DNA from 4 places in the Pantoea sp. S18 genome. Region 4 is predicted to be linked to each of the others. Evidence: riboswitches for the same ligand, from Rfam matches in the RefSeq annotation. Region 4 holds a riboswitch; each other region holds the start of a gene.
The links. A riboswitch is a leader RNA that binds a small molecule or an ion and turns the genes downstream of it on or off. The one in region 4 is predicted to bind thiamine pyrophosphate.

Region 1 (7,530 bases), on a different replicon from region 4:
TCGACTGCCTATACCATAACCACCAGCGAACCGGTAAATCAGCAGATCTATCGTTATCTGCGCAAAGATATTGTGACCTGCGTTATTCATCCGGGCTCGCTGCTGTCGGAGAAGGAAGTGTCGGCGCGTTTTAACGTATCGCGTCAGCCGGTACGTGAAGCTTTCATCAAGCTGGCGGAAGCCGGATTGGTGCAGGTGTTACCGCAGCGCGGCACCTTCGTACGCAAAATCTCCGCCCAACGCGTGGCCGACGGCCGCTTTATCCGTGAAGCGGTAGAGATTGCCGTGGTACGCCGCGCCGCGCAGGAGATTGGTGCCAGCGGATTGATGGCGCTGGAGCACAACCTGCAGCTGCAGCGTCTCGCCGCCGAACGTCATGACAGCCAGGCCTTCTTAGGGCTGGATGATGAGTTTCACCGCCTGATTGCGGAAGGGATTAACTGCCTGCTGGCGTGGGAAACGGTAGAGAATATCAAAGCCACCATGGACCGAGTGCGTTTTCTGACCCTGAGCGAAGTGTCGCCGCCGGAGCGTTTGATTCAGCAGCATGAAGATATTTATAACGCGTTGAAAGCGCATGATGTTGAAGCCGCTGAGAGCGCGATGCGCCGTCATCTGCAGGAGATGATTTTGACCATTACGCCGATTGCCGAGCGTAATAGTGAGTGGTTTGAGGCACCTTAAATGGACGAGGTCGCCATGAATGGCGACCCTACGTAGGGTCAGCATTTATGCTGACCTTTTTACATTTAGGCTATGGTCACATCTTTTGACAGATAAACATCCTGCACCGCATTAATCAGCTGCACGCCCTCTTTCAACGTCTTCTTAAACGCCTTGCGCCCCAGAATCAATCCCATGCCGCCAGCACGTTTGTTGATCACCGCCGTACGCACTGACTCCGCGATATCCGTTTCCCCGGCAGAAGCGCCGCCAGAGTTGATCAATCCCGCGCGGCCCATATAGCAGTTCGCCAGTTGGTAACGCACCAAATCAATCGGGTTCTCGCTGGTCAGCTTGCTGTAGACGCGCTCATCGGTGTGACCAAACTTCACCGCGTTATAGCCGCCGTTATTCTCAGCCATCTTTTGCTTAACGATATCCGCGCCGATAGTCGCCGCCAGATGGTTGGCCTGGCCGGTTAAATCGGCGCTGGCGTGATAATCGACGCCGTCTTTCTTGAACGCATCATTACGCAGATAGGCCCATAGAACCGTCACCATTCCCAGCTCGTGCGCGCGTTCGAAGGCCGCCGAGATCTCTTCAATCTGACGACGCGATTGCTCAGAACCAAAGTAGATGGTGGCGCCAACCGCCACCGCACCCAGATTAAAGGCCTGTTCAACGCTGGCGTACAGCGTCTGATCATATTGCGTCGGATAGCTCAGGGTTTCGTTGTGGTTGAGCTTCACCATAAACGGAATGCGGTGCGCGTAGCGACGTGAAACTGAGGCCAACACGCCGTAGGTGGAGGCCACGCAGTTACAGCCGGCTTCAATCGCCAGCTCAACGATGTTTTTCGGATCGAAATAAGCCGGATTAGCTGCGAAGGAGGCACCCGCTGAGTGCTCAACGCCCTGATCGACCGGCAGAATCGACAAATAGCCGGTGCCCGCTAAACGTCCGGTGTTGTACAGCGTTTGCATGTTGCGCAGTACGGTGGGAGAACGATTGTTGTCGATCATCACGCGATCAACATAATCCGCGCCTGGTAAATAGAGGCTATCCGCTGGAATGGTCATGCAGCGATGTTGAAGAAGGCTGTCCGCCTCTTTGCCCAATAACTGTACGATGTCCGTCATGTTCGCTCCTGATAAATGGCTGGATTGGAACCGGCCGATGCCGATTCGCCCCCAACAGCCTGGACCGGAAAGCGCCAGACTGGCAAATTGCTGACTCCATTTTTCAGACGGATGCGCAGTGAAAAAGCGGCAATCTGGCGTTACGCCCTACCACCATTGATGGAAATGGTGCACCGGCCCAATGCCTTTACCGACCTCCAGCGAATCGGCGTGCAGCAGCGCCTGTTGTAGCCACGCCTTGGCTTCGGCCACCGTTGCAGCCCAATCATCATGACGCGGACGCAACGCTGCCAGCGCCGCAGAGAGCGAGCAACCTGTGCCGTGCGTGTGGCGCGTATTAACACGCGGCGCGGTAAAGCGCTGGCGTCCGTCGCGGGTAATCAGCCAATCCGGACTTTCGGCATCGCTGAGATGCCCACCCTTCATCAGCACCGCTTCACAGCCGAGATCGAGCAGCGCATCGCCCTGCTGCAACATGGTCTTCTCATCCTGCGCCATAGCGCGTCCCAGCAGCGCCGCGGCTTCCGGCAGGTTCGGCGTGATCAGCGACACCTGCGGCAGCAGCAATTCACGCACGCTGGCTACGGCATCTGGCGACAGTAGCGCATCGCCGCTTTTGGCAATCATCACCGTATCCAGCACCACAAACGGCAGGCTGGCCCGTTTCAGCCGCTCGGCGACCACCTCGACTATCGCGGTTTCGGACAACATGCCGATCTTCGCGGCATCAATGCGCACATCATCCAGCACTGAATCGAGCTGTGCGCCGACGAAATCCGGTGCGATGCGATAGACCGATTGCACACCACAGGTGTTTTGCGCCACCAGCGCGGTAATAACGCTGGTGCCGTAAGCGCCCAATGCGGAGAAGGCTTTCAGGTCGGCCTGAATACCCGCGCCGCCGCTCGGATCGGTGCCGGCAATGGTCAATGCGTTGATGCGTTTCATGCCTTCACCTCCAGCGTCCACAGCGTATCGAGGAAGGCAGCGACAAAGCTGCCCGGTCCGGCAACCTGACGTGCTGTCAGTTCACCGGCCAACGACATCACGCGGCAAGCCGCAGCCACATGTTGCAGGCGATCGCCTGGCAAGCTGGTGAAGGCCGCCACCACCGCTGACAACGCGCAACCGGTGCCAACAACGCGCGTCATCAACGGGCTGCCGCCGGGGATCGAGAATGTCTGCGCGCCATCGGTGACGTAATCGACTTCACCGGTCACTGCCACAATTGTGTTGAAATCACGCGCCAGCTGCTGAGCGGCGCTCAGCGCGGCATCGGGTTGATGCAGGCTGTCGACGCCGCGTCCGCCGATTGCCTGATGCGCCAGGGCGAGAATTTCTGAAGCGTTACCGCGAATCGCTGCCGGTTGCAGGCTCAGCAACTGTTGGCAGAAGGCGGTGCGCAGGCTTAAAGCACCGACCGCCACCGGATCCAGCGTCCACGGTGTGCCTGCCGCTTGCGCTGCTTGCACCGCCGCCAGCATCGCATCACGACGATCGCAGGTTAAGGTGCCTACGTTGATCAACACCGCATCGGCAAAACCGGCAAACTGCGCCGCTTCCTCTGGGTCGATCACCATCGCGGGCGAAGCTTGCAGTGCCAGCAGCACGTTGGCGGTAAAGGTTTGCACCACGTCATTGGTCATGCAGTGCACCAGCGGCGCTTGCTGACGCAGCAGTTGCAAAGAGTGCGCGAGTTGCGCGGGGGAAAGAAGGTCAGGCTGTTTCATAAGGCTCCCAACCGGCGATCAAGAAGGCGAATGCGGTCAGGCATCTGACTTCCCTACGCTGGCATTATCCAGATCAGGTCAGCGGGTGTATCTCAGCCCTGTATTAGAGGGGCACCCCGAGTCAAAACTACGTTGGCGAGCATAGGGAACAAGCCAGATTAAAGCAAGCAATCGCCGCCTTCTCTGTGGATCTTGCTCGCAAAGTTACATTTTACAAGTTCATCTAACTGATTGAATAAAGTCCTTAAAAACCCTTCTTTTTGCGTGCCATGTCATACTTTGTAATAAATCCCATTGATAATTCGCGTCGCGAAAAATAGCATCCCCCACAACTTGTTTCATGACGAAACAATACGGATTTATTAATTGTTCATGGAAGCATCACGGAGGATTTGCTATGCGTCGGATTCCACGCGCGCCGCTCTCTGCGGCCATTATCTCTGCCCTGTTTGCCGGTACTTTTGTCCCTGTTCCCTCCGCCCACGCCACGGGTTTTGTCGAAGATTCCACACTCTCTGGCAACCTGTTTTACTGGCAACGCCAGCGCGATCGTAAAGAGATGGATCCGCAAAAAGGCTCGTACGGTCAGTACGATGCCAATCTGCATCACGCCTCTGCTAACGCCAATCTCGACTTCTCATCCGGTTATGCCGGTGATGTGATTGGCCTCGATCTGGCGGCATTTGGCGCAGTGGAGTTAAGCAATGGCGGCCCGGCAGCACCGAATGAAATTGGTTTCAGCAATGCCCGTACACGCTGGGACGAGGACTGGAGCGGAGATAAGAGCGGCTTAAGTCTTTATAAAGCGGCGATCAAGGCAAAATGGCAGGATAACTGGCTGCGCGCAGGCTATCTGCAACCCAGCGGACAGACGCTGCTGGCACCGCACTGGAGTTTCCTGCCCGGCACCTATCGCGGTGTTGAGGCTGGCACCGTCTTCGATTTTAGCGATGCGGGCGCCCTTTCCGTCTCCTGGATGTGGACGGACGAATACAAAGCGCCGTGGTATCGCGACATGTACAACTTCCGCAAAGCCGATGGCGTGACGGAGATTCCGTGGCTGCAATCCTTTGGTGCCAAATACGATTTCAAAAACTCGCTGGTGCTGGAAGGCGCATATGGCCAGGCGGCGAATTACATGGATCAGTATTTTGCCAAAGCCTCTTATCAGCTGCCGCTGGCCGATGCACCACTGCGCACCAGCTATCAGTTTTACGGTGCGAAGGATCGTGACAACAGCGGCGTGGGCCAGGTCAACGATGTTTACGATGGCCTCGCCTGGCTGCAGGCGCTGACGTTCGGCTACACGCTTGGCGCGTTCGATTTCCGTCTCGAAGGCACATGGGTAAAAGCCGAAGGTAATCAGGGCTTCTTCCTGCAGCGTATGACGCCGTCCTATGCCAGCTCGAATGGCCGCATGGATGTGTGGTGGGATTCGCGCTCTGACTGGAACGCCAACGGTGAGAAAGCATTATTCGCCGGTGTGATGGTCGACCTAGGACACTGGCAATTACCCGGCTGGCAGGTCGGCACTTCGTACGCTTACGGCTGGGACGCGAAGCCTTCCACCAATCCGATTTACGACCAAAACCAACGCCTGAAAGAGTCGGCATGGAGCATGGACCTGGTTTACACCATCCAGCAAGGCCGCGCCAAAGACACGCAATTCAAACTGCATTACACCCGCTACGACAATCACAGCGATCTTCCCAGCTACAGCGGCGGTTATGGCAACATTTTTCAGGACGAAAAAGACATCAAATTTATGGTCGTCGCGCCATTCACCCTGTTTTGACCCCGATCTGGCAGGAGCCAGAGACTTACCTCTGTGGAAAAGGATAACAGCATGAAAAAGTTAAAAATCAGTTTACTGGCGCTGAGCGTGATGGGCCTTGCCGCCTGCAGTTCATCCCCGCGCAGCAATCAGCAGGTCGTTGACCAAATCAGCCAGTTCGGCGTGCAGTATCAGGTCACTGACAATCAGGCTGCCGATCACGGCGTGAACTGCGCAAAACTCGGCGCCGATTGGGCATCCTGCAATACCGCCACCATTACGCTGACCAACAACGGCCCGGCGCTCACCAGCAAAAACTGGGCGATCTACATGAGCAACGTGCACGAAACGCTGCGGGTCGATAACGATCAGTTCAAAATGACGCACATCGTCGGCGATCTTACCCGACTGGAACCAACGGAAAAATTCAAAGGTATCGCGGCCGGCGAATCGATAGAGATCCCGATCGTCAATGAATACTGGCAGCTGTTTATCACTGACGTGATGCCGCGCTGGTACGTCACCGCCGCCAATGCCTCGCCAAAAATCATCACCAGCACCGATACCGAAAACCTCAGCGACTTCGTTAAACCGTTTGGTGACCAATGGAAGCGCATCGCCGACGATAAAAACGTGCTGATGCTGCCGCAAAGTCGCTTCACCAGGAATGCCGATGTGGCGCAACTGCCTGCCAGCGCGTTGCGCGGACAAATCACCCCAACGCCGCGCACGGTGAAAGTTCATGCTGCCGATGTCGATCTGAGCCGTGGCGTCACTTTGCATCTGGATGTATTGGCGAACAATCAAGCCGATGCGGTTAAGCAGCGCTTCGATTTGATGGGACTCAAACAGCAGTCAGCGGGTTATGCCGTTCATACTCGTATCGCCGTTAATCATTTCCGTGGCGCAGATGCGGTTTCTGGTGCTTATGAACTGCGCATCACGCCGCGCGGCACCGATATCATTGGTTACGACCAGGCGGGCGTCTATTACGGCTTGATGTCGCTACTGTCGCTGGTGCCCGCTGAAGGCAAACCGATTATCGCCACGCTTGAAGCCAAGGATGCCCCGCGCTTTGCCTATCGCGGCGCCTTCCTTGATGTGGCGCGTAACTTCCACAGCAAGCAAGCGGTGCTGCGCATGCTCGATCAGATGGCGGCCTGGAAGATGAATAAATTCCACTTCCACCTGACCGATGATGAAGCCTGGCGCATTGAAATTCCCGGTCTGCCAGAATTGACCGATGTGGGCAGCAAGCGCTGTCACGATCTCACCGAGCAGCAATGTCTGCTGCCGCAATTGGGTTCTGGTCCGTTCACAGATAACAACGGAACCGGACATTTCAGCCGCGCCGATTATATTGAGATCGTCAAATACGCTCAGGCGCGCAACATTGAAATCATTCCGGAAATCGATATGCCTGCGCACGCGCGTGCTGCGGTGATTTCGATGGAAGCGCGTTATCAGCAATACATGAAAGCGGGTAAACCACAGCAGGCCAGTGAATATCGTCTGGTGGATCCAACGGATAGTTCGAATACCCGTTCCGTACAGTTGTACGACCGCACCAGCTATCTCAATCCTTGCCTCGATTCCTCAAAGCGCTTTGTCGATAAAGTGATTGGTGAAGTGCAGGCGATGCACCGTGAAGCGGGTCAACCGTTGACCACCTGGCACTTTGGCGGTGATGAAGCGAAAAATATCCGCCTCGGAACCGGCTACAGCGATATCAAAAACCCGAAAGCGGGAACGGGCATTTTAGACCATAGCAAAGAGGACAAACCCTGGGCAAAATCTCAGGTCTGCCAGGCGGTGGTGAAGTCCGGCAAGGTGGAAGATCTGGAGCACTTACCAAGTCACTTCGCGCTGGAAGTGAGCAAGATGGTGAAAGCCCACGGCATTCCGGTGATGCAGGCCTGGCAAGATGGGCTGAAAGATGCAGCTGACGCGCATGCCTTCGCCACTTCGCGCGTTCGCGTTAACTTCTGGGACACGCTCTACTGGGGCGGTTTTGACACCGCTAACGACTGGACGCTGAAAGATTACGAAGTGGTGATCTCCAATCCGGATTACGTCTATATGGACTTCCCGTACGAAGTGAACCCTAACGAACGCGGCTATTACTGGGGCACGCGCTTCAGCGATGAGCGCAAGATGTTTGGCTTCGCGCCAGACAACCTGCCGCAGAACGCGGAAACCTCGGTAGATCGCGATGGCAAAACCT
Region 2 (7,530 bases), 230 kb from region 4:
AAACTTTATTGAATATTACTCAAAGCTATTTCATAAGGCTGCACTTACATCGCAAGATATAAAAATATTATTATCATTAACAATTATATTTATAAACCAAAATGATATCCATATCAGACGATTGGGTTATAGAGTTGCGTTGCTTTATGCAATTAAGACAAAAGATTATGTTCCACTATATGAAATAGCCATTAATCAAGGTTTGATTCCTGTTGCAAAATCATTGAGTAATTATTTCTTAACATCTAATGATGATGCTTTTATTAAAACACTATCAGATGGTTTTTCGGATGTTTTTGTTGAGAACGGGATTACATTGACTCAACAACAAAGTGATATGAACATTTTCCTCAAAGAAAGCGAAGGTAATGATGTCGCACTGGTAGCACCAACTTCTTATGGAAAATCAGATACTATTATTAAAGAAATTAAGAAAGATGAACATGGTAATAGATGTGTTATTGTACCATCAAAAGCTTTAATCTCACAGACTAAAAATAATATTCTCAAATCATATGACTCTAAAATCAAAGTTATAACTCATCCTGAAATGTATAAAGGGCTTGAGAATAATATTTTTGTTTTAACGCAAGAAAGAGCATCTAAGTTATTATCTAAAAATAAGAAATTCAGATTTGACATGCTTCTAATAGATGAAGCTCATAATATTTTAGAAAACTCACCTCGCAGTAAACTATTAGCTAGTGTGATTTGTAGATCAATATTCCGTAATGCAAATCTTAAAACTAAGTATTTTACGCCGTTTCTTAACGATGCTAATAATTTGGCATTAAAGAAGGTTGATCAAGAAGTTACGAGTTATAAAGTAAATGAATACGTTAAAAGCGAAGTAATTTATCTTTATGACTTTAGAGAGCGATTTAATACTTACCAAAGATATGATCAGTTTTTAGATAGATGGGTAAATATAAAGAATCCTTTAAGTAACTATATTGATCTGATAAGGGATAAGGCGTTAAATAAAAACATCATTTACTTTAATAGTCCTAAAAAACTTGAGGCGTTCGCCCGTGAACTTTGTAGCGACGCCAGTGATACAACCTGTGATATTATTGATAAAGCTTGCCGAGAGCTATCGGAAAATATTGATGAGAATTATTTGATTATAAAGTGCTTAAGAAAAGGAATTGTATATCATCATGGCTCTATGACTGATAGTGTGCGAATTTATATCGAAACAGTATTCAAAAGATCCTCTAACATCAAATATCTTGTAACAAACTCGACTCTTCTTGAAGGTGTCAATTTACCTGTTGAAAGACTATTTATTTTAGAAAATAAGAAAGGGCGCTCATCACTTAGTCACTCACAATTCAATAACCTGGCAGGAAGAATAAATAGGTTTGGTGATGTTTTTGTAGAAAATAAGCCATTCAAAGTTAATAAACTTTTACCGGCTATTTTTATTATTGGTACAGAAGAGTATAGTGGGAAAAAAACAAATTTAATTGATTTTACTAAGAAGGTGTCAAAGGTAGATAGTAAACGGTTCGATCAAGTTAATAATGTTTTATTAAAGGAGGTTATAATCGATGATTATAATTTAGAGGATTTTCGTAATTCTATAGATAACTTGGAAAACTTAGAAAAGGGTATCATTTCAGACTATGATGGTAATTATGTTGCCACTGAAATAGGTAAATTATTGTATGAAAATAATATTTCTGAAATTAATATTCATGAGTGTGAGAATGATATTCAAAAAGAAATTGATCATTTATTAAAAAGTAATACATTAATATCAGATGAAGGGGAATTGATAGGGCTAATTTCAGCTCTATTTATAAGTAAGATAAGTGATGGTGAAAGATACAATGAGTTATCAAGGTTAAAAAATATAGATGCTCAAAAATTTTACGCAATGTTTTTGACATGGAAAGTAAAAAACACACCTTTCAAGTTAATTATAAGAAATTTCATCAATTATTGGGATAGTATTCCTGAAAATACACAAAAAGAATTTGTCTTTGTTGGTAAGTGGGGTGATGAAACATTCGGCACTGGCTATCGTCAGCATTGGGTCAATATTAATAAGAAAACGCGAGCTGAAAAAATAAATCTTGCAATAGTTAGGATTAAAGAAGAGGATGATTTTTTAGATTATCAGATATTTAAGTTCATTGAAGTCATTCATGATATCAAACTAATTGATGAAAACTTTTACCTTAAATTAAAATACGGAACCTTGAACAAAACTGTAATTTCATTGATTAACGATGGGTTTAGTCGTGGCTTATCTGATTTGATTATCAGTCATTATAATAAGTATCTTAAAGTGTCAGAAGGTGGTGATGTTACAATCGACAAGGAAATAATAAGTTCTATGATAGACAATGAAGAGAGTGAGATATTCTTATTGGAGGCTAAATTAAATTTAGGTGGGTAATTGCTTATAATAATATAATTAACGCTGTTTAATGCTTTGAATTTTAAGTGAAGCGAGTTGAACTGTTTTACTTTTAAAATTTATTTGCAAAAGTGGCATAAGCACTAAAGCCAAGTATATATAACTTAACATATCAATTCTTTTATGGTGGAAATAATAAAAATTATTAACATGATGGCGCGTAATAAAAATTAGTAATGCCATTGAAAGTTTGGTTAGAGGATATTCGCTGGTTTCTAAAATAGCAATCGTCGTGGCAAGAACCTGATTTTGAGGCTGAGACTATGGTGCTGAGAAGAAGTCCATCTCAAGTCTAGAAGAAATAAACTGCTTGCGAAAGAAACCTTGAAAAGTCTTGTTGGATGAACTGAAATACAAGCTGTTATGTATTTATAAAAGAGTTTTATGGGGCCAGAATTTAAATTCCAACTCTTTATGTTCAGAAAGGTAGATAAGTTATGAGCGGAGATTAATTCCAGTGCTTAAAGGATATGATATGACGCAGTTTGTTGAACTGATTGATTTAGCCGTAACCTTTCCCGCTTTACGTTTCGATCTGAAATATGCCACGGCGGATAACATCGCAGGCTATGCCATTTACCAGGAGACCAAAGCGCTGCTGCATCCGGCCGCCGCCGAGGCACTGGCAAAAAGCATTGAGATTGCCCGGCTGGCGGGATTCAGTTTGTTGGTACTCGATGCCTATCGGCCGCAGCAAGCGCAGTGGCACTTGTGGGATGCCTGTCCGGATAAAGATTATGTGGTGCCGCCCGCGCAGGGTTCGAATCACAGTCGCGGTGTGGCGATTGATTTGACGTTACTTGATGCACAAGGCCAGCCGCTGGATATGGGCACCGCCTTTGATGCGATGGAAGTGGAATCGCATCCCTATCATCCGAATGTCCCCGCCGAAGCACAACGTAATCGCCTGCTACTGAACGCAATTATGTTTGGCGGCGGTTTTGTCGCCATGCCAACCGAATGGTGGCACTTTGAGCTGCCTAATGCGAAAAGCTATTCATTACTTGATGAGCAGTTTGGCTGCGTTGTGCGTTGAATGGTGTGGTTGTCATGCCTACCAATATTCGGGTTTCACCGCAGGTTTTTTATGCGTCGCAACCCGAACAGGAAACTGGCATGCATCAAGCTCTTCATTGGTGATCGTTCTGCGTATCCAGTGACTATGATTTTGCAGTGAACCCGGAACACCACGTACGTTGCCTTGGCGGTGCGGCAAAATTATCCCGATGCGAACTTCGGGATAATCTTCGCGAATAGCCTTGAGTGCTGGCGTCATGTCGGTGTCAGCCGATACTAATACCAGCTGCGCGATCCTCTCTTCTATTGGCAACTTCTGCTGTTTAGCAAACAAGCGATACATACTGATGGCAATATTCACGTCGGTTTCTTTTTCTTCCAGCTCCCAGATATCTACCTTATCCAGACGTGATGCTGGCACGTTTTTACTGATAAAACGTGGAGCCCGAGTGTGCTCAAGTCGATGACGTCCGGTGAAGATATTTATTCCGGTCGTTTTCAGCGCGCGAATATAAGTATCCTGAGCGTGTCGGGATTCAATGCCGCGTGTGGCGAGGTGGGGAATAACCGAGGCGGTATAATAATTTACTGTTTCAATTATGGCAGCCGGATCCTGTACCCGGCATATATGCGACAGCAGCAATGACAAGTTGAGCCATTTATAAGGCGTACCTGCAAGGAGTCCATAAAATACATTGTATCCATCAATAAATATTGCAGTACGCACTCTTATCCTTCCTTAAGATACGAAAAAACCGGCCTAAGCCGGTTTTTTCACCCTAACGGCCAGCGAACTGAATCGCTGCGTACAGGGTTGAGTTGTGTGGCTAACTTATCAGCATTACTGGCTAAACTCAAGTTGCTCAAGGGGAAATCTAAGCCATGAATATTATAAATTTAGGCGCTACTTTCGGTTCCAGTAATAGTGCTGCAGTATTTAACTTTGAATAATCGGGAGATATGCGAATGGTCTTGCTTCAGATTAATGGTAATTCTAATAAAAAGTAACGAGTGCAAATGATATTTTAAAATATCCAGTAACCTGAATTATTAATCTAAATAACTACCGCAACTGACTATCTTTACTTCCACGGCGGTTATAACCGCTGATCGCCGCCTGTTTTTTATCGATCTTGCTCTGGCAATTCACGCAGTAACGCACGCCAGCTAATGCCGCGCGACGCGCTTCCGGGATCGGTTCGCCGCACTCGTCGCAAAACTCGGCACTTTCACCGTGGCCGAGATTCTCGCGCGCGCGGGCCACCGCGTCATCGACCGTGGCATCAATTTGTTTGTGCACTGCACCGTCTTCTGACCAACCGCCAGCCATACTTCACCTCCACAAATACTAATGCCCAAAGTATAAGACATGGCGTGATGAATGCCGGACAAGCCAGAATTTAACAAGGTTGACACATCATCGCGCGCCATCCTAGACTGCGGCTTGTTCCAAGGGGTGCTCTGTTAAGGGGCTGAGATTCTACCGGCTGACGTGTATGCGTTGGCAACGTAGTGACCCTCCGAACCTGATCCGGCTAATACCGGCGTAGGGATGCGGAACCGCAGGGCGATATTGCGCCCTGATTCCCTCTTTGTGCTTTGTAGCGGACAGTTCGCGCTCTTCAGGCGGTGCTTGAGAGTTTCTGCGCAATCGCAAAGGTGGCGACGTACATGAACGAAACACACATCATCCAGGCTCTGCTGATATTCCTGCAGCATGAAGAGGCCTCAGACGACGATTTCAACCAGCTGGCCCTCGAAATCTTCGCTTATCAGTTCGCACACAACCAACCTTATCGCCGCTTCGCCATCCAGCGCGGACGCACGCCGCTGACGGTGAAAAGCTGGCGCAACATTCCCGCCATCCCGATTAACGCCTTCAAAGATCTGACGCTCAGCTGCCGTCCCATCGACCAGATTGCCGAGATCTTCATGACCAGTGGCACCACCGGCACGGTAAAAGGGTGCAGCTACCATCCGACGCTGGAAGTGTGGAAGAAATCGATGCTACTCAACTTCCGCCGTCGCTTTATGGCGGGCAGCGAACGCATCCGCATGGGCATTTTGTTCCCGGATACCGTGGCGATGCCGAACTCGTCGCTGGCGACCTATCTCGATTTGGCGATGCAGGAGTGTGGCACGCCAGACAGCGAAGTAATGGTGGGCGAGCATGGCCTCGATATCGATCGCCTGTTTAGTGCGCTCGAGCAGGCCGAAGCCAGCGGTGAACCTTATGCGCTGCTGGGTGCCAGCTACAGCTTCGTGCCTCTGCTGGATGAAATGCAGCGCCAGCAACGCCGCTTCGCGCTGCCTGCCGGCAGTCGCATTCTCGATACCGGCGGTTTTAAAGGCCAGTCGCGCGAGATTGGCGCAGAGGAATTCTACGCTTCGCTCTCTCACGCCTTCGGCATCCCGCGCTCACACTGCATCAACATGTACGGCATGACGGAAATCAGCACGCAGTTTTACGATGCGGGCAATGAGCGCTGCCCGCCAGTGAAATCCGGGCCGCACTGGATCCGCACGCGCGTGGTCAATCCGCTTACCGGCGATGATGTGCCGGACGGCGAGGTTGGCGTGCTGGTGCATCATGATCTGGCACATTTCAACTCGGTTTCTGCCTTGTTAACCGAAGACGCGGGCGTGATGGTGCCCGGCGGATTCCATCTGCTGGGACGCGCGACCGGTGCTGATGCCAAAGGCTGTTCGCTGACCATGGAAGCGTTTCTCGCCAGCGCGCAGGCACCGCTGTGAAAGAAGTTGCCGGACATTTGCCGGGCCTTTCCGCTGACGAAGTGCAGTGGCACACGCTGAGCTTCAATCATCACGGCGAGCTCCTTGATGTTAGCGTTCCGCAACTTAATGACCAGCAGATCACGGCGCTCGCGGCGCGCATTCGCACCAACGCCCGCGCTTATCTTCATCAGCTAAGCGTGGCGCAGATCATCGCCATCATTGATGAAGCGGTAGCGCGACTGCTCGATCGCCATCATCCACTGCGCATCAAAGCCGAAAAGATGCTGCCTATCGTCACCGGTTACGACGCCGACATGGTGCGGCTTGGCCTCACCGGCTACCTGAAAACCTTTCGTCAGCCGCAGCTGAAGCGCTTTCTGGCGGAGGATTTCGCCGATCCGCAGATGCTCGACGATTTCCAGCCGCGCCCTAAAGGCGGCTTCGCGCGCGCGTTTGGCCCGCAACTGTTGATGCATATCTGGGCGGGCAACGTGCCGGGTTTGCCGCTGTGGAGTTTGATCTGTGGTCTGCTGGTCAAGGCGGGCACCATCGGCAAACTGCCGGGTAATGAGCCGCTGATGGCAAGCTGGTTCGCGCAGTTGCTGGCGGAAATCGATCCAAAACTCGGCGAGTGCATCGCGGTGGTGTGGTGGAAAGGCGGCGATGCGCAAACCGAGTCAACATGGCTGCACCAGCCCGATACGCTGGTGGCTTATGGCGGAAACCCAACGCTGGCGGCCATTCAACAGCGTTTGCCGGTTACCACGCGCTTTCTGCCGCACGGCCACAAAATCAGTTTCGGAATGGTGGCGCGTTCGGCGCTGAATGCTCGGCAGGGCGCGGAACTGGCTCGCCGCGTGGCGTATGACGTGATGCGTTACGATCAGGCAGGCTGCTACTCGCCACAAATGCTATTTGTCGAGCGCGGCGGCAAGGTGTCGCCGGATGAGTTCGCCAGCTATATCGCCCATGAACTCGCTGCGCTGGCGTACAAACATCCGCGCCGTCCGCTGGCTAATGATGAGATGAACAGCATTGCCGCGTGGCGTAATGGCGAGGAGATACGTGCGCTGGGCGGCGATCGTACGCTTTACGGCGAGGCGTCAGACCGTTGGGCGGTGGTGAGTGTTGATCATGCAGAACCTTTATCGCCTGCTGCGCTGGGCCGCACCTTGAAAGTGGTGTCCGTGGATGTGCTGGAGGAAGTGGTCGATTTGGTGGCGCAGCAGCGGCATTTCCTGCAAACCGCAGGCGTGGCGGCCGCGCCGAATGAGTTGTTCCGCATCTCTGCTTTGCTCGGACAAGTGGGCGTCACCCGCATCGCAGCGTTCGGCAACATGACCTCGCCG
Region 3 (7,530 bases), on a different replicon from region 4:
ATGCCCTGCAGGCCATACGGTGAAAAGTGGTAGTCAAAGCCAATGGCCGCGCACAGTTGTGCCAGCCAGCCGCTGCGACCATACACGCTGAGCAAGCCAAACACCGCCACCAGCACCGGCAGCACCAGCGTCATGGCGCACAGGCGCAGCAACAGGTTGCGACCGGGAAAACGGCGGCGATAGAGCGCGCGGGCCAGCAAGATTGCGGGCAGCACCGAGAGCAACGCCGACAGCAGCGCCTGCTCAAACGAGAACAGCAGCACATGATGCAGATAACTGTCGTTGAGCAGCGCACGCCAGTCGGTGGCCGGCGCAACCATCACCAATGCGCCAAACGCCAGCAGCGCCACCGCGCACAGCAACAGCGCGATGGCGCTACCGGGAATTAACCAGCCGGGCATTAACGGCTAACGGCGCTTTGCCATGCGCTGATCCACGCGGCGCGATGGTCGGCCACTTCGGCTGGCGTGTATTGCAACGCCTTGGCGGGTACCTGCAGCGTTTGATAACCGGCTGGTAGATCGCTTTTGATCACCGGATACATCCAGTTGCCGGTGGGAATGGTCTGCTGGAAAGCCGGAGAAACCATAAACTGCATGAACTGCTGCGCCAGCTTGGGCTGTTTGCTGCTGGCGAGCTGCGCGGCAACTTCCACCTGCAAATAGTGGCCTTCGCTAAATTCGGCAGCGGCGTAGTTCTCTTTCTTCTCTTCGATAATGTGATAAGCCGGAGAAGTGGTGTAGCTCAACACCAGATCGCCTTCGCCCTTCAGGAACAGGCCGTAAGCTTCGCTCCAGCCTTTGGTGACGGTAACGGTTTTTTGTGCCAGCTTCTGCCACGCCTCAGGCGCGTTATCGCCATAGACTTTCTGCATCCACAGCAGCAGGCCAAGGCCCGGCGTGCTGGTGCGCGGATCTTCATAAATCACGCGCCATTTTTCCGGGCTTTCGACCAGTTCTTTCAGGCTTTTCGGCGGATTCTTCAGTTTGTTTTTATCGTAGACGAAGGCGAAGTAGCCATAATCGAACGGGATGAAGGTGTCGTTGTGCCAGCCATCTGGCAACGATAATGCTTTGGTATCAACGCTACTTTTGGCAAACAGCCCGGTTTTCTCCGCCGCCTGCACCAGATTGTTATCCAGCCCCAGCACCACATCAGCTTTGCTGTTTTTGCCTTCCATGCGCACACGATTGAGCAGCGATACGCCATCTTCCAGCGCTACGTACTTCAGTTCGCAGCCGCACTGCGCTTCAAAGGCTTTTTTTACCGCTGGACCGGGGCCCCAATCGGCAGAGAACGAATCGTAGGTGTAAACGGTGAGAACCGGTTTGGCAGCGAAAGCCGGTGCAGCAACCAGCAGCAACACAGGCAGAACTTTGTTTAACACTTTGCGCTCCTTGAGGAGAAGATAAGTTGAGTCGCAAAGGATCTGAGGAGTGAGGCATCTCAAATCCCTACGCCGGTATTAGCCGGATCAGGTTCGACGGGTTTCTCTCAGCCCTGATTTCAAGGCACCCCGTTGAGAACGGCTCATTCTAGACATTTATATGACAGCGCGAAAGGATCACAGCTCCGGCGGCGCAAACCAGGCTGATTTGAAGTCAAACCAGCCGAGCGTATTGAGGCGCACGCCGCGCATACTGCGCTGTCCTTCCAGCAGCAGCCAGTGATGGAACAGCGGATGCAGATAATCGCTGTCGATCAGCTGTTTGCTCCATTCCGCCAACGGTAAATCCTTCTGCCGCCAGAGTGCGGCATCGGCTTGCCAGTCAATGGGGATGCAGTGATGCATCAACGGCAGCTCAAACAGTTGGGCGAACAGCGCGTACTCGAGCGGCAAGGTAAAGTTGACGCTGCCGAGCCAGATGTCACTTTCACCTTCGCCCTCGAACCACTCTTCGTAGCTCACAACGCGGGTGATCAGCTCAACACCTTGCTGCGCCAGCAGCGGTCGCAGCGCGTTGGCGATACCTTCATGCTCAACGTGATGGCTGTACCAGCTCAGCGTCAGTTGGGTTAAACCTGCTGGCTTGTCGGCGGGCGTGAGATCGCGGCGATGGTGCCAGCGTGGCAGCAAGCCATAAGCGGGGAACCAGTAACGCTGATAGCCGACGCCAGCATGATTCAATAAGGCGATCGGATTAAACAGATAACTCACCCAACGGCGGAAATGCGCATCGCGGCCCAATGCGGAGCGCTGATCGTAAAGCAAGAAGTAGCAGCCTTCTTCCAGACGGCTCTCTTCCGATTTTTCATCGGCGGTTTCGCCTTGCAGTTTGACTCCGGCGTACACCAGTTCATCGCTGATCTCCGGCAGCACCCAAATTGACACATCGTCAATCAGCGCGCGATAGCCAAAGTAATCATCGAAAGCGGCGATCTTCAGCTGCGTTTGCTGATTGCGCACCACGCTGTACGGGCCGGTGCCAATCGGCTGGCGGGCAAACTGACGCAGCGTTGGCCATTCGCGCGGCAGAATCATCGCGCTGACGCTGGCCAGCAGCCACGGCAACCAATCATCCGGCTGGCTCAGATGGATATCCAGCGTCCAGGGCGCGGGCGAATCCAGTTTACTGATGTGAGAAAACAGCGGCTGGCTGCGCACGCGTTCCAGCGAAGCAATCACATCCTCCATTTCCAGTTCACGACCATGATGAAAACGGATCGCCGGGCGCAGGAAGAAGCGCCACTGCAGCGGCGAGGTTTGCTGCCAGTGATGGGCGATATCGGGTTCGATTTCCCCCTTTTCCTCATTTATGCGCATCAGGCCGTTGAAAATTTGTCGCGCCAGATGGGTTTCTGAGCGGCGCAGCGGCGAACCTGGCAGCAGATTGGGCAGCGGACGGTAATAGAGCACGCGCAGAATGTGTTTACCCTGACGGAAGCTGCGGCCTAAATGTGCCGCGATCATCTGGCGCACCTGATTTTTATCGCCAACCAGTTGCACTAACTGTTCGATGCGATCCTGCTCAAGTAGATCCTCAGCACGCTGCTGCTGAAGCGCCAGGCCGGTATAGCAGAAACTCAGCATCGAGCGCTTGCCGCGCCCCGCTTCCGCCTGCCAAATCAGCCAGCCTTCACTCTGCATGGCGTTAAGCAGGTTACGCATATGCCGGCGCGAGCAGTGCAGCAGATCGGCCAGCTCGTTGAGCGTGGTTTCCTGATCCTGCCCCTGACAGCTTTGCCATAAGCGGATGAATTGCTGCTGCAAACGTGATGAGGACATAAAAGGGGAACTCCTTGTCAGAATCGCTCAGTTTTTCCTGCCTCATATTAGAGGCATACTGCCCGGCAATGGAAGAGCGGGAGGCATTCAGCAATGAATGGCGCTCTGCCAGCGGTTCCGCCGACGTGGAACCTCTTTCTGAGTAGGGTGCATTTTCACCGCCAGCAGCGCTTTATCTGCTGGCTTTTTTCGTTTTGCTGTAGAATCTTCTACCCTCATTTCTCTACCTTTTTTATTCGCAAAGGGATTTCTGCATGAAATCGCTGTTAACGCGTCAACGTCGCATCAATCCGGTCTATCTCTCATTTATGGCAGTGTCGTTTATGACCGGCGTGGCTGGTGCGCTGCAGGCGCCGACGCTGAGCCTGTTTCTGACGCGTGAAGTGCAGGTAAGTCCGTTCTGGGTCGGCTTGTTCTTTACCATCAATGCGATCGCCGGGATTGTGATTAGCCTGCTGATGGCGAAACGCTCCGATAACCAGGGCGATCGCCGCAACCTGATTCTGTTTTGCTGCCTGATGGCGACGCTGAATGCGCTGCTGTTTGCCTTTAATCGCCACTATTTAACGCTGGTGACGCTGGGCGTGTTTTTGTCGGCGCTGGCCAGCGTGTCGATTCCGCAGGTGTTTGCGCTCGCGCGCGAATATGCCGATCAGTCGGCGCGTGAAGTGGTGATGTTCAGCTCGGTGATGCGTGCGCAGCTGTCGCTGGCGTGGGTGATTGGGCCGCCGCTGTCGTTTGCGCTGGCGCTCAACTACGGCTTTGTGACGCTGTTTTGCGTGGCGGCGGGGATTTTCCTGCTGAGCATGCTGCTGATCTGGCGTACCTTGCCGTCGGTGCCGCGCGTGGTGGCATCGCCTGAAGAGGTGCTGACGCAGCTGAGCCCGTGGAAAGACAGCCAGGTGCGGTTGCTGTTTATCGCCTCCGTCACCATGTGGGCGTGCAACACCATGTATATCATTGATATGCCGCTGTATATCAGCTCTACGCTTGGCCTACCGGAGAAGCTGGCGGGATTGCTGATGGGCACTGCCGCCGGGCTAGAGATTCCAATCATGCTGCTGGCCGGGCATTACGCGCGGCGCACCGGCAAACGCAAACTGATGCTGCTGGCGCTGGTGGCGGCGATTGTGTTTTATCTCGGATTGGTGATGTTCCAGTCGCGTACTGCATTGATGGTACTGCAACTATTCAACGCTGCCTTTATCGGCATCATCGCAGGGATTGGCATGTTGTGGTTCCAGGATTTAATGCCGGGCCGCGCGGGTGCGGCGACGACATTGTTCACCACCTCGATTTCCACCGGCATGATTATCGCCGGCATCATTCAGGGCACCATGAGCGAGCGCTTTGGTCATGAGTCGGTTTACTGGCTGGCGTTGGGGCTGGCGGTGCTGGCGTTGGGATTGGCGTCGCGCGTGCGGGATGTATAAAGGAGAAGGGCGACATCACGTCGCCCTTTGTTGCCTTAGCGTAAGAACGCGGGCTGATTGGTTTCGTAGCTGGAGATTGACGCTTCGTGTTGCAGCGTCAGGCCAATGCTGTCGAGACCGTTGATCATGCAGTGAAGGCGGAAGCTGTCGATTTCAAAGCTATACGTTTTATCGCCTGCAGTGACAGTTTGCGCTTCCAGATCCACGGTGAAAGAGACGCCCGGCTGCGCGGCAACCAGTTTGAACATCTCATCCACTTCTGCATCGCTCAACTTCACCGGCAGCAGCTGGTTGTTGAAGCTGTTGCCATAGAAGATGTCGGCGAAGCTTGGCGCGATCACCACATGGAAACCGAAATCGGTCAGCGCCCACGGCGCGTGCTCACGCGATGAGCCGCAGCCAAAGTTCTCACGCGCCAGCAAAATGCTGGTGCCTTTGAATTCGGGTTTGTTCAGCACGAAGCTGGCAGTTGGCACTGTGCCCGCATCATCTTCAAAACGCCAGTCGTGGAACAGGTGCGCGCCAAAACCGGTGCGCGTCACTTTCTGCAGGAACTGCTTTGGAATGATGGCATCAGTATCGACGTTGGCCGCATCTAATGGCGCCACAATTCCGCTGTGTTGAGTAAATTTGTTCGCCATGGTTTAGGCTCCCTGAGTCAATTCACGAATGTCGGCAAAACGACCGGTTACGGCAGCCGCAGCGGCCATCGCCGGGCTCACCAGGTGCGTGCGTCCACCGCGGCCCTGACGGCCTTCAAAGTTACGGTTGCTGGTTGATGCGCAACGTTCGCCTGGATTCAGGCGGTCATTGTTCATTGCCAGACACATTGAGCAACCCGGTAAACGCCATTCAAAACCGGCTTCGAGGAAGATTTTGTCCAGACCTTCGGCTTCGGCTTGTGCTTTCACCGGACCGGAACCTGGTACCACCATCGCTACTACGCCCGGCGCTACTTTGCGACCTTTGGCAATTGCGGCAGCGGCACGCAGATCTTCAATACGTGAGTTGGTGCAGGAACCGATAAACACTTTATCGATCGCTACGTCAGTCAGTTTGATGCCTGGCTGCAGATCCATGTACGCCAGCGCTTTCTCTGCAGAAGCGCGCTCAACCGGATCGGCAAAGGATTGTGGATTCGGGATCGCTTGATCGACCGCCATCACCTGGCCTGGATTGGTGCCCCAGGTCACTTGCGGAGCGATATCTTCTGCGTGCAGCGTGACGATGCTGTCGAATTTGGCATCGCTGTCGGACTTCAGTGTGCGCCAGTAAGCGACCGCTTGTTCCCACTGCTCGCCCTTCGGCGCAAACTGCTTGTCTTTGAGGTAAGCGAAAGTGGTGTCATCCGGCGCAACCAAGCCCGCTTTGGCACCCATTTCAATCGCCATGTTACACAGCGTCATGCGGCCTTCCATGCTCAGCGCTTCGATCGCTGGGCCACAGAATTCGACAACGTGACCAGTACCGCCAGCGCTGCCGGTTTTACCGATGATCGCCAATACGATGTCTTTGGCGGTAATGCCCGGCGCAGCTTCGCCCAGCACTTCAATCTTCATGGTTTTCGCGCGGCCCTGCTTCAGGGTTTGCGTGGCAAACACATGCTCAACTTCGGAAGTACCGATACCGAATGCCAGTGAACCGAACGCGCCGTGGGTGGCGGTGTGGGAATCGCCGCACACAATGGTCATGCCCGGCAACGTCATGCCTTGCTCTGGCCCAATCACGTGTACGATGCCCTGGAATGGGTGATTCAGGTCATACAGCTGAATGCCGAACTCAGCACAGTTCTTGATCAGCTCTTGCATCTGAATACGCGCCATCTCGCCAGACGCGTTGATATCTTTGGTCTGCGTCGAAACGTTGTGATCCATGGTGGCGAAGGTTTTCGACGGCTGGCGCACTTTGCGGCCGTGCGCGCGCAGGCCATCAAAGGCCTGCGGTGACGTCACTTCATGGATCAGATGGCGATCGATATAGAGTAACGGGGTTTCGTTAGGCGTTTCGTGGACGACATGTGCATCAAATAACTTCTGGTATAAGCTTTTCATTTTATTATTTTTCCTCGGCGATGAAACCGGCAATGATGCTGCCCATCTCATCTGTGCTCACGGCTTTGCCGTCACCGGCCAAATCACGGGTACGATAACCCGCTTCCAACGCGCGGCTGACAGCGCGTTCAATGCTTGCGGCTGCTTCATCCGCATTCAGGCTGTAACGCAGCAGCAATGACAGCGACAGAATCTGCGCAATCGGGTTGGCAATGTTCTGACCGGCGATATCCGGTGCGGAACCGCCCGCTGGCTCAAACAGGCCAAAACCTTCTTCGTTCAGGCTGGCAGAAGGCAGCAAGCCCATCGAACCGGTAATCATCGCGCATTCGTCTGACAGGATGTCGCCAAACAGGTTAGAACACAGCAGCACGTCAAACTGTGATGGATCTTTAATCAGCTGCATGGTGGCGTTATCGATGTACATGTGGCTCAACTGCACATCCGGATAATCTTTTGCCACTTCGTTGACAATCTCGCGCCACATCACGGAAGTCTGCAACACGTTGGCTTTATCGATTGAGGTAACGATGTTGCGGCGCTTACGCGCTGATTCAAACGCGATACGCGCGATGCGCTCGATTTCGAAACGGTGATAAACCTCAGTATCGAAAGCGCGCTCATGTGGGCCGCTGCCTTCACGGCCTTTCGGCTGACCGAAGTAGATGCCGCCGGTCAATTCGCGCACGCACAGGATGTCAAAACCGCGCTCGGCGATATCGCTGCGCAGCGGGCAGAACGCTTCCAGACCTTTATACAGCGCGGCAGGGCGCAAGTTGCTGAACAGCTTGAAGTGCTTACGCAGCGGCAGCAGCGCGCC
Region 4 (7,530 bases):
CAGCTCGTAGTTGCGGAAGATGGTCATCGCGCCATCAATCTTGTGTGTCAGCAGCGCAGAAGTGCCATCCATATTCAGATTGATGAGTTTGACTGAGTTAGCATCAACGCCCTGCGATTTCAGCATATTGTGGATCGCCACATCTTCGGTGCCCGGCACCGCGTAGCCGATGGTTTTGCCAGCGAAATCCTTGAGGGAGTGGATATCGCCTGACACCGTGGTCAACGTATTCAGCGGCTGATTAATCAACGTGCCGACGCGGATCACCGGCACCTCTTTATCCACCAGCGTGTAGAGCTGCGGCTGGTAGCTGATGGCGAGATCGACTTTGCCCGCCGCCAGCAGCAATGGCACCGAAGCGGAATCGGCGGGCGCGATCATCTCCACATCCAGCCCCTCTTTCTTAAACGCACCGCTGTGCTGGGCAGCAAAAATCGCCGCGTGGTTGGGGTTGATAAACCAGTCGAGCAGCAGGCGAACTTTTTCCGCCGCCTGGACGTTAGCGGTCGCCAGCAGCAGCAACGCGGTCAATGCGATTCGTAGGGTATTCACGGTACTTCCTTATGTAGATTGCCAGAGGATTTTCTTACGCATCAGCGCCACGCTGCCCGAAAGCAGCAGCGCCAGAATCAGTAACAGCAGCAGTGCCGCGAAGCTGGTGGCGGTTTCCAGGCGCGCGTTGGATTGCATCATCAGATAGCCGAGCCCTTCGCTGGCGCCGACCCATTCGCCAATCACCACGCCAATCGGTGCCAAAACCACCGCCATCTGCAGGCCGGAGAAAAATTGCGGTAACGCGGCGGGCCAGCGCACGCGCCAGAAGATGCGGAAGCGCGATGACGTGCTGGTTTGCGCCAGTTCCAGCCAGCCGCCCGGCGTGCGGCACAATCCATCGAACAGCGATAAGCACAGCGGGAAGAACAGAATCAAGGCCGCCACCACCACTTTCGAGGCGATACCAAAACCGAGCCACAGCACCAGCAGCGGCGCAAGGGCAAACACCGGAATCGCCTGGCTGGCGGTGACCAGCGGAAACAGCACGCGACGCAGCAGCGGACTGGCCGCCATCAGCACCGCCAGCGTCACACCCGCGCCAACGCCCAGCAGCAGCGCCAACACAATTTCCGCCAGCGTATAGAGCGCGTGATGCCACAGCAGTTGACGATGCAGCCAAAGCGCTTCAAGCACTGCCTGCGGCGCGGGCAGCAGGAAGGTTGGCACACCGCTGTGACGCGCCAGCAGCCAGCCGCACAACAGCACCACGATCAGGTAGATCGCGCTAAACAATGTTTTCATGGGTATTCAGTCGGGAGAAGAGTTGAGCCTGCGCCTGCAGCACGTCGGGATGGTCAAACGCACGCGGCGCGTCACCGCCGGGAGCCGGCCAGCTTTCGATGGCCAGCGGCTGGCCTTGCAGCAGCAGAATGTCATCGGCCATGCGGCACGCTTCCAGCGGATCGTGCGTCACCAGCAGCACGGTTTTGCCTTGCAGTAATTCGGCGGTCAGCGTTTGCAGGCTGAGTTTGGTCATCACATCCAGCGTGGCGAAGGGTTCATCCATCAGCACCACGTCGCGCTGCGCATAAAGCGTGCGTGCCAGCGCCACGCGTTGCCGCATGCCGCCCGAAAGTTGCTGCGGCGGCGCATGCGCCACGTCGCTGAGTTTCACCTGCTCCAGCAGCGCCAGCGCGCGCGGACGATCCGGCTTTTCGCCGCTGAGCCGCGCCGACAGCATCACGTTGTCGAGCACGTTCAACCATGGATAAAGCAGATCCTGCTGGCCCATCCACGCTACATTGCCGCTTAAGCCCTGCACCGCGCCCTGCTGCGGCTGGAGTAATCCAGCCACCAGCCGCAGTAGCGTACTTTTGCCGATGCCGCTACGTCCCAGCATTACCGTGGTTTTGCCGCCGCGCAGCTGCAAATTCAGCCTCTGACAAAGCGGTTTATCGCCCCAGCTAAAACTCACATCGTTGAAGAGAATGTCCTGATTCATGGGCGATTGGCCGCCAGAATCGCCAGCTGATGAAATCCACGCTGCGCCAGCGCGCTGGCGGCCTGCGCGGCGCGGATGCCGCTGGCGCACACCAGCACGATGCGCTGCTGGGCGGGCGGCTGCCACGCCGCGATCGCCTGCGGCAAAATGCGCTCAACGTGATGCGCCACGCTGACCGGTGCTTCTTCACAGCTGCGCAGTTCAACAATGCAGTCATCAGCGGCAAGCATTGACGGGTCGATAAACGGCACTGCATGTTCCGGCTCTTCAGCGTCATCAAAGCGGAACTGGCGGAAATGCCAGTTCACGAAGTCGCAATTCACCAGACAACCGAGCGGTGAAGGCTGTAACTCCAGCAGCACGCTGAGCGCCATCTGCGCCTGCATCGCGCCGAGCGTTGCCACCGCCGGGCCCATCACACCGGCGGTGTTGCAGTTCGCCGCCGATGACGGCAAGCGCGGGAATACCGCGCGATAGCTCGGCGATCCACCACAGAATCCGCCGACGTAACCTTGCCGACCCAGCACCGAGGCGCTGATCAGCGGAATACCCGCCGTCATGCAAGCATCCGAAAGTTGGTAGGTGACGGCAAAGTTATCGGCGGCATCGATCACCAGATCGCATCCCGCTAGCGCCTGCTGCACATTGCTGGCGCTCAGCGACTGCTGCAGCGCCTCGATCTGCACTTGCGGATTGCGCTGATGTAACGCCTGCTGCGCGCGCAGCACTTTGGACTGGTCGATATCCTGCTCAGTAAACAGCGTTTGCCGATGCAGGTTATGCAGCGCCACCACGTCGTCGTCATACAGCCGAATATGCCCAACGCCCGCGCCCACCAGCTGCGGCAATAACGTGGCACCCAATCCGCCCGCGCCCGCCACCAGCACACGCGCCTTAAGCAGCTTCTGCTGCCCTGCTTCGCCGATTTCCGGCAGCATCATCTGGCGTTGATAACGTTGCATGTTTTCCTGCCTCAACTCAGATTTGCCAGGCCAAAGATCGGCGTGGACGCAGCGGCCATGTCGCGCTTCTCCATCAGGCCAGCAGCGCGTGCGGCTTGCCCGGCTTCAATCGCCAGCCGGAAGGCGTTGGCCATGCCGATCGGATCGCCCGCTTTGGCGACGGCGGTGTTGAGCAGAATGCCATCAAAGCCCATCTCCATCGCCTGCGCCGCCTGCGAAGGCGCGCCAATGCCAGCATCAATGATCAGCGGAATGTCACTGAACCATGCACGCATGGCGCGCAGGCCGTCGATGTTACGCAAACCCTGACCGGAACCAATCGGCGCGCCCCACGGCATCAACAGTTCGCAGCCCGCCGCCAGCAGCTTTTCGCCGACAATCAGATCTTCGGTGGTGTACGGAAACACCTGAAAACCCTCTTCGCTAAGGATGCGCGCGGCTTCCACCAGCGCGAAAGGATCGGGCTGCAGCGTGTCGGCATGGCCGATTACTTCCAGCTTGATCCACGCGGTATTGAACAGTTCGCGCGCCATGTGCGCGGTGGTGACGGCTTCTTTTACCGTGTGACAACCGGCGGTATTCGGTAACACGCGAATATTGAGGCCGGTCAGCAGTTCACGGAAAGCCGCGCCTGCCGCGCCTTCGCGCCGCAAACTGACGGTGATGATGTCGGTGCCGGAGGCGGCAATCGCCTGCTGCAAAATGGCGGGCGAAGGATAACCGGCGGTGCCGAGCAGGAAGCGTGATTGCGGCTCAAAATCGTAAAACATCGCTTAACCTCCCTGCATCGGTGACAGCACTTCAAGCTGGCAACCTTCATCCAGCAACTGCGTGTGGTACTGGCTTTTTGGCACAAACGCACCGTTGTAGGCGGTAGCGACACAGGCCGCGTCAATTTGCTGCTCGATCAGCAATTCGCTCAGGCTGTTTGCCTGCGTGCTGATGAGGCGGCCGTTAAGCTGAATGTTCATTTTTAAGTTCCCCAGAAAGACGCTGCATCAGTTGCTCTGCCAGCATCGGTGCCAGCAGAAAACCGTGGCGATACATGCCGTTGAGATAAAAGGTGTGATTGTGATAGTGGATTTCCGGCAGATTCGCTGGATAAGCCGGACGCAGCCCGCTGCCGCTCTCAATGACGCGCGCTTCGGCTAAGGCCGGATGGATGGCGTAGGCGGCGCTGAGCAACTCCATCATGGCGCGCGCGCTGATGGCGCTGGCATCGTCGCTCTCGATCATGGTGGCGCCGAGCATAAAGTGGCCACCGCGACGCGGCACCAGATAGCAGGGAAAACGCGGATGCAGCAGACGAATCGGCCGGGAAAACTGCACTTCATCGCTGTGCAGAATCAGCATTTCGCCGCGCACCGCACGCAGGCGCGGCAGTTCCGGCGCGGCGTGGATGCCGCGACAATCGATAATCTGCCCGCTCGGCGCGTGATTGTTGAATGGCACGCCGCGCGCGATCAGCTTGTCTCGCATCTCCTGCAGCGCCAGACGCGGATCGAGATGCGCTTCCCCGGCGAAAAACAGACCGCGCGCAAAGCGCCCTTCCAGCGCCGGTTCGATATCGGCGGGATCGCCCCATTGGTGCTGCTCGGTCATACGCGCGAAACGGTTGAGTTCCTGGCTATCGCGCGGCGGCGCAACCACCAACGTGCCCTGATGCTCGACGCTGCTGACGCGCTGTTGCCACCATGCGGCGGCGTGTTGTCCAAGGGTGATGACGTCGCGCGGCGCGCTTTCGGCTTCACACCAGGGCGCCAGCATGCCGCCTGCAAACCATGATGCCGGGCGGCGCGCGTCATCGCCAATCACCTGGACGTCTTCGCCGCGTTCCGCCAGCAAAGTAGCCACGCATAAGCCCGCCACGCCGCAGCCGAGCACGCTCCAGCGGCTCACAGCGCCGGTTCCGGGATGTTCAAAAAGGGGGAATTCACATCGGCCTCTCAGTGTTAGCTGAGACCCGCAGATACAGGAGAAGGGAAATGGCGCAACCATCGAGCTTGCCTGAGCGCCAGACAGCCCAAAGAACAAGACTGTCAGTCTTCCTACGCCAGTATCAACTGGGTCAGGTTCAAAGGGTCGCTAAGCCGCGCAGTGCGCTATTAGCCTCTCAGTCTCTTTGGCGAGACTCCCCCGACGCGTCTATTTGTATTGCAGGCGATGGTCGCCGTCAAGCGCGGAATAACCAGATGGTTTACAGGGAAATAAGCAGCAAGGCATTTATCGCTACCTCGGCTTTGTGGATCACAAACGTAACATATGGTATACAAACACATTATTTTATGCGCAAGAACCAATTACAGGTGATGTCGGAATATCCATGAAGAACATTAAAATTGCATTTATTAAAGCCGGCTGGCACAAAGAAATTGTTCATAATGCCCTGGTGGGTTTTGAAAAAGAATTAGCCGATCAATCCGTTGAAGCAGAATTAAAAGTGCTGGAAGTGCCTGGCGCATTTGAAATGCCGCTTCTTGCTAAGCGTTTGGCCGAAACCGGCAAATACGATGCGATTGTCTGCGCTGCGCTGGTGGTTGACGGCGGTATCTATCGTCATGATTTCGTTGCCGCTGCAGTGGTTGATGGACTGATGAATGTGCAGTTGACCACCAACGTGCCGGTGTTCTCCGTGTCATTAACGCCGCATAATTTCCAGCCGGTTGATGTTATTGAAAACTTCTATACCGAGCATTTCATCAAGAAAGGCAAAGAAGCGGCGCGCGCTGCGCTGGCTATTCACAATCTGTCGATTGATTGATGCATTAAAAAGGGAGCACCTCATCAGGCGCTCCCTTTTTATTTATTCTTAATATCTACGGTTAATATTCAGAATAGTGCCAGCCTCGCTTCACTCAATGTTTCACACTCATCAAATGATTTTCTTTCATATCTCGGCGCGTTTCAGATGGATTGATATCGCACTCTTTCGGCAGTAACAGCGTAAAGATTCCCGCAATTACCAGTGAACCCGCTAGCCAGCAAATCGCCACATTTTGGCTATACAGCAACGTCATGATCCCGACTAAGTACGGTCCGCAGAATCCGCCCAGATTACCCAACCCATTGATTACGCCACGCGCGCTGCCCGCCACTTCCGGCGAGGCGATACGCCCGGGAATTGACCAGAACGGGCTGGTTGCTGCTTTGAGGAAGAACCCGCACACCACCAGCGCGATATAGGCGGCGGCGACGTTGTCATGCAGCACCACCGACGCCAGCAAGGCGGCGGCAAAGCAGAAAAGCGACACCATCACCCACAAACGGCGCTTGCCGGTGCGATCGCTTAACCATGAAATGGCGTAGATGCCGAGCACCGTCGCCACAAAAGGAATCGCCGCCAGCAGGCCAACGCCCGCCATGTTGGTGCCGGTGAGATTTTTCAGGATACTCGGCAGCCACAGCGTGTAACCGTAATCGCCGGTTTGATAGAAAAAGTTGAGCGCCACCAATTTCATCAGGCCCGAATTGCGAAACACCGCTTTCAACGGCGCTTTGCTGACCGGTTCCTTTTGCAGATGTTGGGCCTTTTCGCGCGCCAGTTCGCGCAACAAATACTCCTTTTCACGTGCCGGTAACCAGCGCGCCTCTTCAGGACGATCGGCGATCACCAGCCACCACACCAGCAGCACCACCGCTGAAAGCAGGCCTTCGATAATGAACAGCCAGCGCCAGTCCAGCACATTGATGATGTAACCCGATATCGGCGCGGTGAACATGCCGCCTAACGGCGCGAACATCATGACAAAGGCGTTGGCACGTCCCAGCTCCTTTTCCGGGAACCAGTTGCTGACCATGGTTAACACCACCGGCAGCATGCCGCCTTCGGAAATCCCCAACACAAAACGCAGCGCCAGCAGTTGATAGTGATTGGTGACAAAACCGGTGGCGATCGACACCACCATCCACGCGGTCAGTGACCAGGCAATAAAGCGTTTGCCGCTGCCATTCACCGCGATACGCCCGCCTGGCACTTGTAAAAACAGATATCCGATAAAGAAGATGCCGCTCACCACGCCGGCCATTTGGCTGGTGATCGCTAAATCCTGATCCATGCCGCCAGGCAGCGCAAAGCTGATATTGACGCGATCCATGAATGAGACAATGCAGGTGATGAGAATCGGGGCGATGACGCGATACCAGCGCGTTCCGGGGATTTTTTCTTGCATGCTGCCCTCTCCATGTTAAGCCGTGATGCTTAGGTTCATTGGCTAACTATTAAAGAGAGTATGGAAATAATTATTGCGATCTTAATCACTGCAATTAATGTTAAGAAAAAGTGTTACAACCGCTGTGATCGCACATAAAAAAAAGCAGCGCGATGGCTCGCACTGCTCTTTGTTCTCTTTTTAATCATTAACGCTGCGGATGATTCACTTCCAGCGGACGCAGATCAAACACCAGCACTTCCGCATCATCGCCGTTAGCAAACTGCAGCGCGCTTTCGTTACGCACACGTGCACCGTCGCCTTCTTTAAACTTCACGCCGTTCACTTCGATGCTGCCGCGTGCTACGTGAATGTAGGCGTAACGATCGGCATCCAGCGCGAGAGTTTGCTGCTCGACACCGTC

Region 1: it holds a riboswitch for thiamine pyrophosphate, as region 4 does, so the genes downstream of both, thiM (hydroxyethylthiazole kinase) here and VIJ98_RS23935 (FAD-dependent oxidoreductase) in region 4, are expected to answer to the same signal.
Region 2: it holds a riboswitch for thiamine pyrophosphate, as region 4 does, so the genes downstream of both, VIJ98_RS20540 (long-chain fatty acid--CoA ligase) here and VIJ98_RS23935 (FAD-dependent oxidoreductase) in region 4, are expected to answer to the same signal.
Region 3: it holds a riboswitch for thiamine pyrophosphate, as region 4 does, so the genes downstream of both, thiB (thiamine ABC transporter substrate binding subunit) here and VIJ98_RS23935 (FAD-dependent oxidoreductase) in region 4, are expected to answer to the same signal.

The regions. Positions count from the first base shown of each region.
Region 1 covers NZ_CP142688.1:2,801,266-2,808,795, forward strand. The annotation lists gene VIJ98_RS12920 (GntR family transcriptional regulator) at 1-684, shown strand, start outside; gene fbaB (class I fructose-bisphosphate aldolase) at 750-1,802, opposite strand; gene thiD (bifunctional hydroxymethylpyrimidine kinase/phosphomethylpyrimidine kinase) at 1,950-2,750, opposite strand; gene thiM (hydroxyethylthiazole kinase) at 2,747-3,532, opposite strand; TPP riboswitch at 3,566-3,661, opposite strand; gene chiP (chitoporin ChiP) at 3,930-5,327, shown strand; gene VIJ98_RS12945 (beta-N-acetylhexosaminidase) at 5,379-7,530, shown strand, end outside.
Region 2 covers NZ_CP142689.1:114,698-122,227, forward strand. The annotation lists gene VIJ98_RS20520 (DEAD/DEAH box helicase) at 1-2,407, shown strand, start outside; gene ddpX (D-alanyl-D-alanine dipeptidase) at 2,904-3,464, shown strand; gene VIJ98_RS20530 (NYN domain-containing protein) at 3,483-4,172, opposite strand; gene VIJ98_RS20535 (DksA/TraR family C4-type zinc finger protein) at 4,509-4,775, opposite strand; TPP riboswitch at 4,888-5,015, shown strand; gene VIJ98_RS20540 (long-chain fatty acid--CoA ligase) at 5,117-6,199, shown strand; gene VIJ98_RS20545 (acyl-CoA reductase) at 6,196-7,530, shown strand, end outside.
Region 3 covers NZ_CP142688.1:734,322-741,851, forward strand. The annotation lists gene thiP (thiamine/thiamine pyrophosphate ABC transporter permease ThiP) at 1-401, opposite strand, end outside; gene thiB (thiamine ABC transporter substrate binding subunit) at 401-1,387, opposite strand; TPP riboswitch at 1,434-1,529, opposite strand; gene sgrR (HTH-type transcriptional regulator SgrR) at 1,565-3,226, opposite strand; gene VIJ98_RS03305 (MFS transporter) at 3,481-4,659, shown strand; gene leuD (3-isopropylmalate dehydratase small subunit) at 4,695-5,300, opposite strand; gene leuC (3-isopropylmalate dehydratase large subunit) at 5,304-6,710, opposite strand; gene leuB (3-isopropylmalate dehydrogenase) at 6,715-7,530, opposite strand, start outside.
Region 4 covers NZ_CP142689.1:864,707-872,236, forward strand. The annotation lists gene VIJ98_RS23905 (ABC transporter substrate-binding protein) at 1-552, opposite strand, end outside; gene VIJ98_RS23910 (ABC transporter permease) at 562-1,296, opposite strand; gene VIJ98_RS23915 (ABC transporter ATP-binding protein) at 1,280-1,996, opposite strand; gene VIJ98_RS23920 (ThiF family adenylyltransferase) at 1,993-2,958, opposite strand; gene VIJ98_RS23925 (thiazole synthase) at 2,970-3,728, opposite strand; gene thiS (sulfur carrier protein ThiS) at 3,732-3,929, opposite strand; gene VIJ98_RS23935 (FAD-dependent oxidoreductase) at 3,913-4,857, opposite strand; TPP riboswitch at 4,987-5,106, opposite strand; gene VIJ98_RS23940 (6,7-dimethyl-8-ribityllumazine synthase) at 5,282-5,719, shown strand; gene VIJ98_RS23945 (MFS transporter) at 5,814-7,127, opposite strand; gene VIJ98_RS23950 (pirin family protein) at 7,315-7,530, opposite strand, start outside.